DNA from 4 places in the Rhodococcus opacus B4 genome. Region 2 is predicted to be linked to each of the others. Evidence: riboswitches for the same ligand, from Rfam matches in the RefSeq annotation. Region 2 holds a riboswitch; each other region holds the start of a gene.
What was found. A riboswitch is a leader RNA that binds a small molecule or an ion and turns the genes downstream of it on or off. The one in region 2 is predicted to bind S-adenosylmethionine.

Region 1 (2,194 bases), 4.8 Mb from region 2:
AACACGTCCGAACCCCAGTCGTATCCGGCGCGCTTGGCGAGGGTCACCGACTTGTCCTGCTGGTAGTCGGCGTACGTGAACGGCCCGGTGCCCGAGATGTTGCCGGCGCACCGCTCTTCGGCGGACTTCGCGACGGAACTGTCGGACAGGATGCCGAGCTGCGGGGTGGACGACGCCTGGAGGAACTGCGCGTTGGGTGCGGCGAAGTCGACCTGCGCGGTCTGCGGGTCGATCACGGTGGTGCCCTTGTATCCGGTGAGGTAGCTGGCACCCAGTGCGGCCTTGGCTCCGGTGAGGGTGTTCACGATGGCGTCGAGGTTCTTCTTCACCGATTCCGCAGTGAAAGGTGTTCCGTCACTGAACGTCACCCCTTCCTTCAGGTGGAACGTGAAGGAGGATGCGTCGGCGTCGGTGTCCCAGCTCTCGGCGAGCCACGGCTTCAGTTCGCCCGTCTCCGGGTCTTGGTCGGTGAGCGAGTCCACCACCTGACGAGCCACGTAGATCGTCTGATTCGTGCCCGACTGCGCGGGGTCGGCGCACGTGGGTGCCTGGGAGAGGCCGTAGCGGAGTGTGCCGCCCGGCTGTGCGGGGCCCGCATCCGCGGAGGAACTGCTGGAACCGCCACCGCAGGCGGTGAGCGCCGTGGCCAGCACGGCGGCGGCGCCGATACCTGCTGCGATGCGGGCACCGCGGTGGGGCGAGGACAAAAGCACTGATGGCACCGAGAACTCCGTGATCTCGAAGAAGTGCCGTGCGCGCTGCCCGTCGTATCGGCAGCGCTCACGCGCACAGGAAGGTGAAGGACACCGGATCCGACGCGGATGCGGTGTGAAGAGCCGGAACCCCGAGAGATCGGGGTGTCAGGTCAGCTGTGACAGATCGAGGTGGACAGCCGGCAGAGATCGACGTGCAGGCGCCCCCAGGCGCTCACGAAACCTTCGGTCAACATCGTTCCTCCATCGATCCCGGCGGTAGCACCCGCACCCGCAGGGCGGGGGGTTGCTGCGACGTCAACGAGCCAGGTCTCTCGGTCGCTCTGGATGGTCGTTACCGAGTGTAAGAGATCGCCGGTCGCGGCGCCACACGGACCCCGCTACCCGACCGCCTGCCGGGACTCGACCTCCCGCCGCGACAGGGCGGGCCGGAGCCCGAGGTGCTCACGCAGTGTGGAGCCTTCGTATTCCGTTCGGTACGAACCTCGCTCCTGCAATTCGGGCACCAGCAGGTCGACGATCTCGTCGAGTCCGGTGGGCACCAGATACGGCGAGATGTTGAATCCGTCCGTCGCCCCACTGCGAACCCACCGGGTGAGTTCGTCGGCGACCTGCCCGGGGGTGCCCGCGAAACCGGAGCGCTGGGTGGTCGCGATCGCCACCTGACGCAGCGACAGGTTCTGCGCCTCCGCCAGTGCCCGCCATTCCCTGGCGATGGCGAGCGGATCCTTTCCGTCACGCGCCGCCCCGCGGGTGACGGAGATCGGCGCGGGCACCGGATCGAATTCGGGCAGTGGACCGTCCGGGTCGCGATCGGACAGATCGCGGCCCCACACCTGACCGACCAGAGACAACGCCGTCTGCCCGGTGTACTGGCCCTCGAGAACCCAGCGCACCTTCTCCTCCACCTCGGACGCGTTCTCCGCGAGCACGATCTGCGTGCCCGGCAGAATCTTGACGTCGTCCTCGGGGCGCCCCGCACGACGCACTCTCGCCCTGATGTCCTCGGCGAAGGCGAGCGCCGCGTCGAAATGCGTTCCGTGCCGGGAGAAGATCACGTCGGTGTGCGCGGCCGCGAAGTCCCGGCCCGCCGGTGAGTCACCGGCCTGGAAGATGACGGGGTGTCCCTGGCCGCTGCGCGGCAGCGTGGGGGTGATCGTGACGTCGAACTGCGACGTGCGCCGGGACACCTCCCGCACCCCGTCCGGGGTTGCCCACGACGGCGCGTCGGTCCTCGTCGCGACCGCGCCGTCGGCCCACGCATCCCAGATCGCCCGGGCGGTGTCGAGGAACTGCCCGGCCCGCTCGTACCTGTCCGCGTGATCGAGGAAGCCGCCGCGCCGGAAGTTCTCACCGGTCCAGGCATTGTCCGTGGTGACCGCGTTCCAGCCGGCACGGCCACCGGACAGCAGGTCCAGCCCGGACAGCCGCCTGGCGAGGTCGGCGGGCTCGTTGTAGGTGGTGTTCTGGGTGGCCACCAA
Region 2 (2,194 bases):
CTGCGCGATGAGGAACGCGTTGAACGGGGAGATCGCGGAACCGAGGTCGCGCAGCAATTGCACGCGCGCCTTGAGGGCGTACGCGGGCGGTCCGAGTTCGGAGTAGACGACGCCGTGGTAGCTCGGGTCCGGGGTGGTGAAGCTGCTGTGGCGGCCCTGGGTCCAGTCGAACGTGCCGCCGTCGACGATGACGCCGGCGATGGCCGTGCCGTGGCCGCCGAGGTACTTGGTGGCCGAGTGCACCACGATGTCCGCGCCGTGCTCGAGTGGGCGGATCAGGTAGGGGGTGGCCACGGTGTTGTCGACGATCAGGGGGATTCCGTGCTGGTGCGCGATCCCGGAGATTCCGGGCAGGTCGAGCACGTCGTTGCGGGGATTGGAGATGGTCTCGCCGTAGAACGCCCTCGTGTTGTCCCGGATCGCGTTCTTCCATTGCTCGAGGTCGTCGGGGTCTTCGACGAACGACACCTCGATGCCGAGCTTGGGCAGCGTGTAGTGGAAGAGGTTGTAGGTGCCGCCGTACAGGCGCGGGCTGGAGACGATGTGGTCGCCCGCCTCGGCGAGGTTCAGGATCGCGAACGTCTCAGCGGCCTGCCCGGACGCCAGGAGCAGGGCGGCGACGCCGCCTTCGAGGGCGGCGATGCGCTGCTCGACCGCGTCCTGGGTGGGGTTCATGATGCGGGTGTAGATGTTGCCGGGCTCGGCCAGACCGAACAGCGCGGCAGCGTGATCGGTGCTGTCGAACGTGTACGAGGTGGTCTGGTAGATCGGCAGCGCCCGCGCCTTGGTGGTCGCGTCGGACGTCTGCCCGGCGTGGATCTGCTTGGTCTCGAACGACCAGTTCTCGGTCATGTGCTGTCTACTCCAGTGGTCTGACGAGGGCGCGGACGAGGAGCTGGTTCGTTCGCGCACAGGGCTTGTCTGGGGTCTATCTACGACAACAACAACACATCATGAACCTCCGATGTCGGACCCGCGCTTGTCACCCGACTGTTTGTATGAATCAGGGAACCAGGTCATCACCCGGGGCACCCCACCGCGGTGGAGGGTTGCCGGCCAGCTAGCCGGGGCTCGTTGCTGGCACTCATGACCTGTGGTGAATCTTAGCGGCTGGGGTGGAACGACCGGAAACGGCACCGATCAGGCCTGCTAGCAGGGAAAAATTACCCGCCGGTAGGGGTGGGATCTCGCACCCACATGTTGCGCGCGCCACGCATAGCAGTACGCTTGTCTTGTTAAAGTGCGGTCTCCCCAGCGGCCGCATCGACCGTCTACGTTTGATAAGCGAACCGTTCGCGGACCCACTCACGAAGTGCGCCCGCAACCGTGTAACCAGGGAATCTTCCTAGGAGGACGCGAAGCACCCATGTCCAAGATCAAGGTTGAGGGCACCGTCGTCGAACTCGACGGCGACGAGATGACACGCATCATCTGGCAGTTCATCAAAGACAAGCTGATCCATCCCTACCTGGATGTGAACCTGGAGTACTACGACCTCGGTATCGAGTACCGGGACGAGACGGACGACCAGGTCACCGTCGACGCGGCCAACGCCATCAAGAAGCACGGCGTCGGCGTCAAGTGCGCGACCATCACCCCGGACGAGGCGCGCGTCGAGGAGTTCGGCCTCAAGAAGATGTGGCGGTCGCCCAACGGCACCATCCGCAACATCCTCGGTGGCACGATCTTCCGCGCGCCGATCATCATCTCCAACGTTCCGCGACTGGTTCCGGGCTGGACGAAGCCGATCATCATCGGCCGTCACGCCTTCGGCGACCAGTACCGCGCCACCGACTTCAAGGTCCCCGGCCCGGGCAAGGTGATGATCACCTACACGCCCGAGGACGGCAGCGAGCCGATAGAGCACGAGCTGGTGAACTTCCCCGACGGCGGCGGCGTCGTCCAGGGTCAGTACAACTTCACCAAGTCCATCGAGGACTTCGCGCGCGCCTCGCTCAACTACGGCCTGCAGCAGAACTACCCGGTGTACCTGTCGACGAAGAACACGATCCTCAAGGCGTACGACGGTGCGTTCAAAGACATCTTCCAGCACGTCTACGAGACCGAGTTCAAGCCGGAGTTCGACGCGGCGGGTCTCACCTACGAGCACCGCCTCATCGACGACATGGTCGCGTCGGCGCTCAAGTGGGAGGGCGGCTACGTCTGGGCCTGCAAGAACTACGACGGCGACGTC
Region 3 (2,194 bases), 4.8 Mb from region 2:
ATCTTGAAGAACTGGCGACGGCGCGGAATGCCCAGCGACTGCGCGGCCTCGATCTGCCCGTGGTCGACCGAGATGATGCCGGAGCGGATGATCTCCGCGGAGTACGCGGCCTGGTGCAGGGCCAGACCGATGACGGCGGCGGTGAAGCCGCTGATGACGCCGTTGACCTCGAACGTGAAGAAGGCGGGTCCGAACGGAATACCCAGCGAGAGAGTCTGATACAGGTACGTGATGTTGAACCAGAACAGGAGTTGCACGATCAGCGGGATCGACCGGAACGCCCAGATGTACACCCAGGCGATCACCTGCAGCACCGGGTTGTGCGACAGACGGCTGACCGCCAGCACCACCCCGAGCGCGAATCCGAGGACGGTCCCCCACAGGGTAAGCTTCACCGTCATCCACAGGGCCTGCAGCACCGAGCCGGCGGTGAAGTACTTGGCGAACGTCGCCCAGTCCCACCCCGGGTTGGTGGCGAGGCCGTGGACGAACTGGGCGAGCAGCACCAGTACGGCGGCGCTGACCACCCACCGCCACGGGTGCCACCGTCGCGCGACCTCCAGCGCGGCGTCGCCGGGCCGGTCGCGGTCGCCGGAGGGTGCGGAATCGAGGGGCGCGGCCGAACGCGCCCGGACGGGGGCGCTCACGCTCGCTCACCACTGGGAACAGACATCACCGATGCGGCCTTTCACCTGGAAACGGGACGGGTAGGGGGCGCGTCTTCCGCGGGAGGCGGGCGCGCGTCACGCGCTCACCTGGCGTTTTACCCGGTGAGCGTGCTGTGGGACCTCGTCAACAGTGGCAGGAGGTGGTCCGGCACAGGTCGATGTGCCGTCTGCGCCACGCAGGGCGCGCGAGGTAGTTCATGTGCTGCCTTCCATCGATCCCGGCGGTAGCACCCGCACCCGAAAGATTCGGAAGGGTTGCTGCGACGTCAACGAGCCAGGTCTCTCGGTCGCTCTGGATGGTTGAAGCGAACACTAGCCGCATTCCCGGACGCCGTCAACACGGGGTATTCCCCTGCACCACAGGGGAAATGGCGTCATATAGGCGCAAGAATCACGGTGCGCAGAAGTACTGACACGTGGCCGAGGATGCGGTTGGGTGGGACGCGCAGTCGCGTATCGCCAGCGCGGCGCGACCCGGCCGCCGGGCCGTCCGAGGCCCTTGTAACGTCGCCTCGGTGACACCACTCGAAGTCATCGCGATCCTGGTAGCCGGCGTCGGCGCGGGCGCGATCAACGCCATCGTCGGCAGCGGCACGCTCATCACCTTTCCCACCCTGGTGGCATTCGGGTTCCCTCCGGTGACCGCCACGATGTCGAACGCGATCGGCCTGGTCGCCGGTGGCGTGTCCGGCACGTGGGGGTACCGGCGGGAACTGGCCGGGCAGGGACCGCGGCTGCGGTGGCAGATCCCGGCATCGCTGTGCGGCGCGATTCTCGGCTCGTGGCTCCTGCTGCACCTCCCCGAAACGGTGTTCGAACTCGTCGTCCCGGTGCTGCTGATCCTCGCCCTCATCCTGGTGGTGCTGCAGCCGAAGATCCAGGCGTGGGCCAAGCAGCGCGGCAGCCACGAGGCGGGCCTGAGCCCGACGCGCCTCGGCCTGCTGACCGTCGGCACGTTCGCCGTCGGCGTGTACGGCGGATACTTCACCGCGGCGCAGGGCATTCTGCTGATGGGCGTGATGGGCGCGATCCTGCCGGAGAGCCTGCAGCGGATGAACGGCGCGAAGAATCTGCTGTCGCTCATCGTCAACGTCGTCGCGGCGACCGCGTACACACTCGTGGCCTTCGACCGGATCAGCTGGGCGGCCGCCGGCCTCATCGCGGTGGGATCATTGATCGGAGGCGTCCTGGGCGCCCGATACGGCCGCCGCCTGTCCCCCACCGCGCTGCGGGGAACCATCGTCGTCGTCGGTCTCATCGGCCTGTTCCGGCTGCTCGCATAGTCGCGCATGCACCCTCCCGCTCCCCCATACTGAGTCGGTGAGCAACGAAGTAGAGCACCCGGGCTGGACCTATCTCATGGACATGGACGGCGTTCTCGTCCACGAAGAGCACCTGGTCCCCGGCGCCGACCTGTTCCTGGCCGAACTCCGGGAGTCCGGTACCCCGTTCATCGTCCTGACCAACAATTCCATCAGGACTCCGCGCGATCTCCGCGCCCGGCTGCTCCGCACCGGCCTGGACAT
Region 4 (2,194 bases), 2.3 Mb from region 2:
GGGATTGACTGAGTCCGTGCCAATCGACGCACTCCACACAGTCGTGACGGAACTCGGCGCGGCATTCGACGGAAAGGGTGAAGACCTTCAGTCGCTGGCTGGCTCGCTGTCCGGGCTGTCGACGTCGGGCGCCGATTCACTCGACCGAACCGTAGCTCCGATACGCGACAGCAGGACGGTGCTGGGCACGCAGTCCGAACAGCCCTCGGCGATCGAGGATTTCAGTGCAGATCTGGACTCGCTCGCGGACCGCCTGCGGAGCAGCGACCCCGATGTCCGGCGGCTGATCGACAACGGAAACCCGGCGAGCGAGCAACTGGGGCAATTGGTCTCGGACGTCGGCCCCGGCGGCACGACGAACCTCGCCGGCCTCTCCGCCACGGCAAAGGCGATCTCCGTGCAGGCCACGGCTCTGCGAACCCTGTTCGTGTACCTGCCGGGCGTGGCGGAGGCATCGTCGACGATCGCGCCCGACGACGGAACCGTGCACCTGGGCCTGATAGCCGAGACGAACAATCCGCCGTCGTGCACCGTCGGGTACGAGGGCACCCAGACGATCCTCGCCGAGATGAAGCGGAATGACCCGAACTTCGACGACACTCAGCAGGACTTCCCTCAGAACACCGCCGCGTCCTGCGAAGCACCACAGGGCAGCCTCACCGGCGTCCGCAGTGCCGACCGGATCGTGTTCGGCGACCCCGCCACCGTTCAGCCGTGGGACTCGAAACCCAAGAAGGACCCGAACAGACTGGACCTCAACCCGATTGCGAATCAGCTCGCCCCGCTGCTCGGGGTCACCCCCAACTGACGCGAGTGTGCGGCCCGATCCCGGGACCCTCCCGGGATTCGAGTTGACAACCGCGCCCCGATCCTGCAATCTTCGAAACAGGTCACGAGTACCAGCGTCAAGCCCCGGCTAGCTGGTCGGCAACCCTCCACCGCGGCGGGGTGCTCCGGGTGACGACCAGGCTGAGGTTCATACCGGACCCGGCAAGCGCGGACTCCGAGAGGGCACCGACCCTGCGACGAGTCCCTGACTACGAGGGATGTCGTGATGACTGCTGTATTGACCGCTGACGTGTGTGTTGCCCCCCTGGCTCAGGTTTCGGGCTCCGACCTGCGGGTTCCGCTCGTTCAGGGCGGCGAGTGCACCTACGTGAACTTCGACTACGCGGCCAGTGCGCCGGCGTTGGCGCAGGTGACGGACCGTATCGGGGCCCTGCTTCCGACGTACTCCAGCGTGCACCGCGGCGCCGGCTACGCCTCGCGGGTGTCGACCGAGTGCTACGAGAAGGCCCGCGACTCGGTGGCCCGGTTCGTCGGAGCGTGCGACGACCAAGTGGTGGTATTCACCCGCAACACGACCGACTCGCTGAATCTGCTCGCCGGCTGCGTTCCCGGTAGCACCGTCGTCCTCGACATCGAGCACCACGCGAACCTGCTGCCGTGGAAGGACTCTCGCGTCGTCCGGGCGGCAGACACGCTGGCCGAGACCGTCCGGCTGCTGGTCGCCGAATTGTGCTCCAAGCCCACCGCCCTGCTCGCGGTGACGGGTGCGTCCAACGTGACCGGTGAGGTGCTGCCGATCGCGACCCTCGCCGAGGTGGCGCATCGTTGCGGCGCACGGATTCTCGTCGACGCTGCTCAGCTCGCACCGCACCGCCGCATCGACGTCGAGGAGTGGGGTGTCGACTACCTCGCCTTCTCCGGGCACAAGCTGTACGCCCCGTTCGGCGCCGGGGTGCTCGTGGGCCGCCGGGACTGGCTCGACGCCGCCGAGCCCTACCTCGCGGGCGGCGGCGCGGTCCGGAACGTGACCGTCGAATCCACGCACTGGGCGCCCGCCCCCGCCCGGCACGAGGCGGGAACCCCCAACGTGCTCGGCGCCGCGGCCCTCGCCGCCGCGTGCGATGCGCTGTCCGAACTGGACTTCGGCACGGTGGCCGAACACGAGGCGGCACTCACCGGCCGGTTGCTCGACGGCCTCGGCTCGGTCAACGGCCTGGAGTTCCTGCGGCTGTGGTCGGACGCCCCCGACACGGTGGGGATCGTGACGTTCACGATCGACGGTTTCGAGCCCGGGGAGATCGCCGCCTACCTGTCCGCCGAACACGGGATCGGAGTCCGCGACGGACGTTTCTGCGCCCACCCGCTGCTGGGTCGCCTCGGCAGGCCCGACGGTGCCGTGCGGGTG

Region 1: another riboswitch for S-adenosylmethionine. It lies ahead of ROP_RS45215 (putative leader peptide); the one in region 2 lies ahead of ROP_RS31265 (bifunctional o-acetylhomoserine/o-acetylserine sulfhydrylase).
Region 3: another riboswitch for S-adenosylmethionine. It lies ahead of ROP_RS45220 (putative leader peptide); the one in region 2 lies ahead of ROP_RS31265 (bifunctional o-acetylhomoserine/o-acetylserine sulfhydrylase).
Region 4: another riboswitch for S-adenosylmethionine. It lies ahead of ROP_RS21315 (aminotransferase class V-fold PLP-dependent enzyme); the one in region 2 lies ahead of ROP_RS31265 (bifunctional o-acetylhomoserine/o-acetylserine sulfhydrylase).

What each region holds. Positions count from the first base shown of each region.
Region 1 covers NC_012522.1:2,076,482-2,078,675, forward strand. Annotated here, with positions in the region: gene ROP_RS09635 (ABC transporter substrate-binding protein) at 1-713, opposite strand, end outside; gene ROP_RS45215 (putative leader peptide) at 866-949, opposite strand; SAM riboswitch class I at 954-1,047, opposite strand; gene ROP_RS09640 (NtaA/DmoA family FMN-dependent monooxygenase) at 1,094-2,194, opposite strand, start outside.
Region 2 covers NC_012522.1:6,900,711-6,902,904, forward strand. Annotated here, with positions in the region: gene ROP_RS31265 (bifunctional o-acetylhomoserine/o-acetylserine sulfhydrylase) at 1-852, opposite strand, end outside; SAM riboswitch class IV at 971-1,092, opposite strand; gene ROP_RS31270 (NADP-dependent isocitrate dehydrogenase) at 1,367-2,194, shown strand, end outside.
Region 3 covers NC_012522.1:2,083,796-2,085,989, forward strand. Annotated here, with positions in the region: gene ROP_RS09670 (amino acid ABC transporter permease) at 1-647, opposite strand, end outside; gene ROP_RS45220 (putative leader peptide) at 793-867, opposite strand; SAM riboswitch class I at 875-971, opposite strand; gene ROP_RS09675 (sulfite exporter TauE/SafE family protein) at 1,184-1,951, shown strand; gene ROP_RS09680 (HAD-IIA family hydrolase) at 2,028-2,194, shown strand, end outside.
Region 4 covers NC_012522.1:4,637,284-4,639,477, forward strand. Annotated here, with positions in the region: gene ROP_RS21310 (MCE family protein) at 1-808, shown strand, start outside; SAM riboswitch class IV at 889-1,003, shown strand; gene ROP_RS21315 (aminotransferase class V-fold PLP-dependent enzyme) at 1,055-2,194, shown strand, end outside.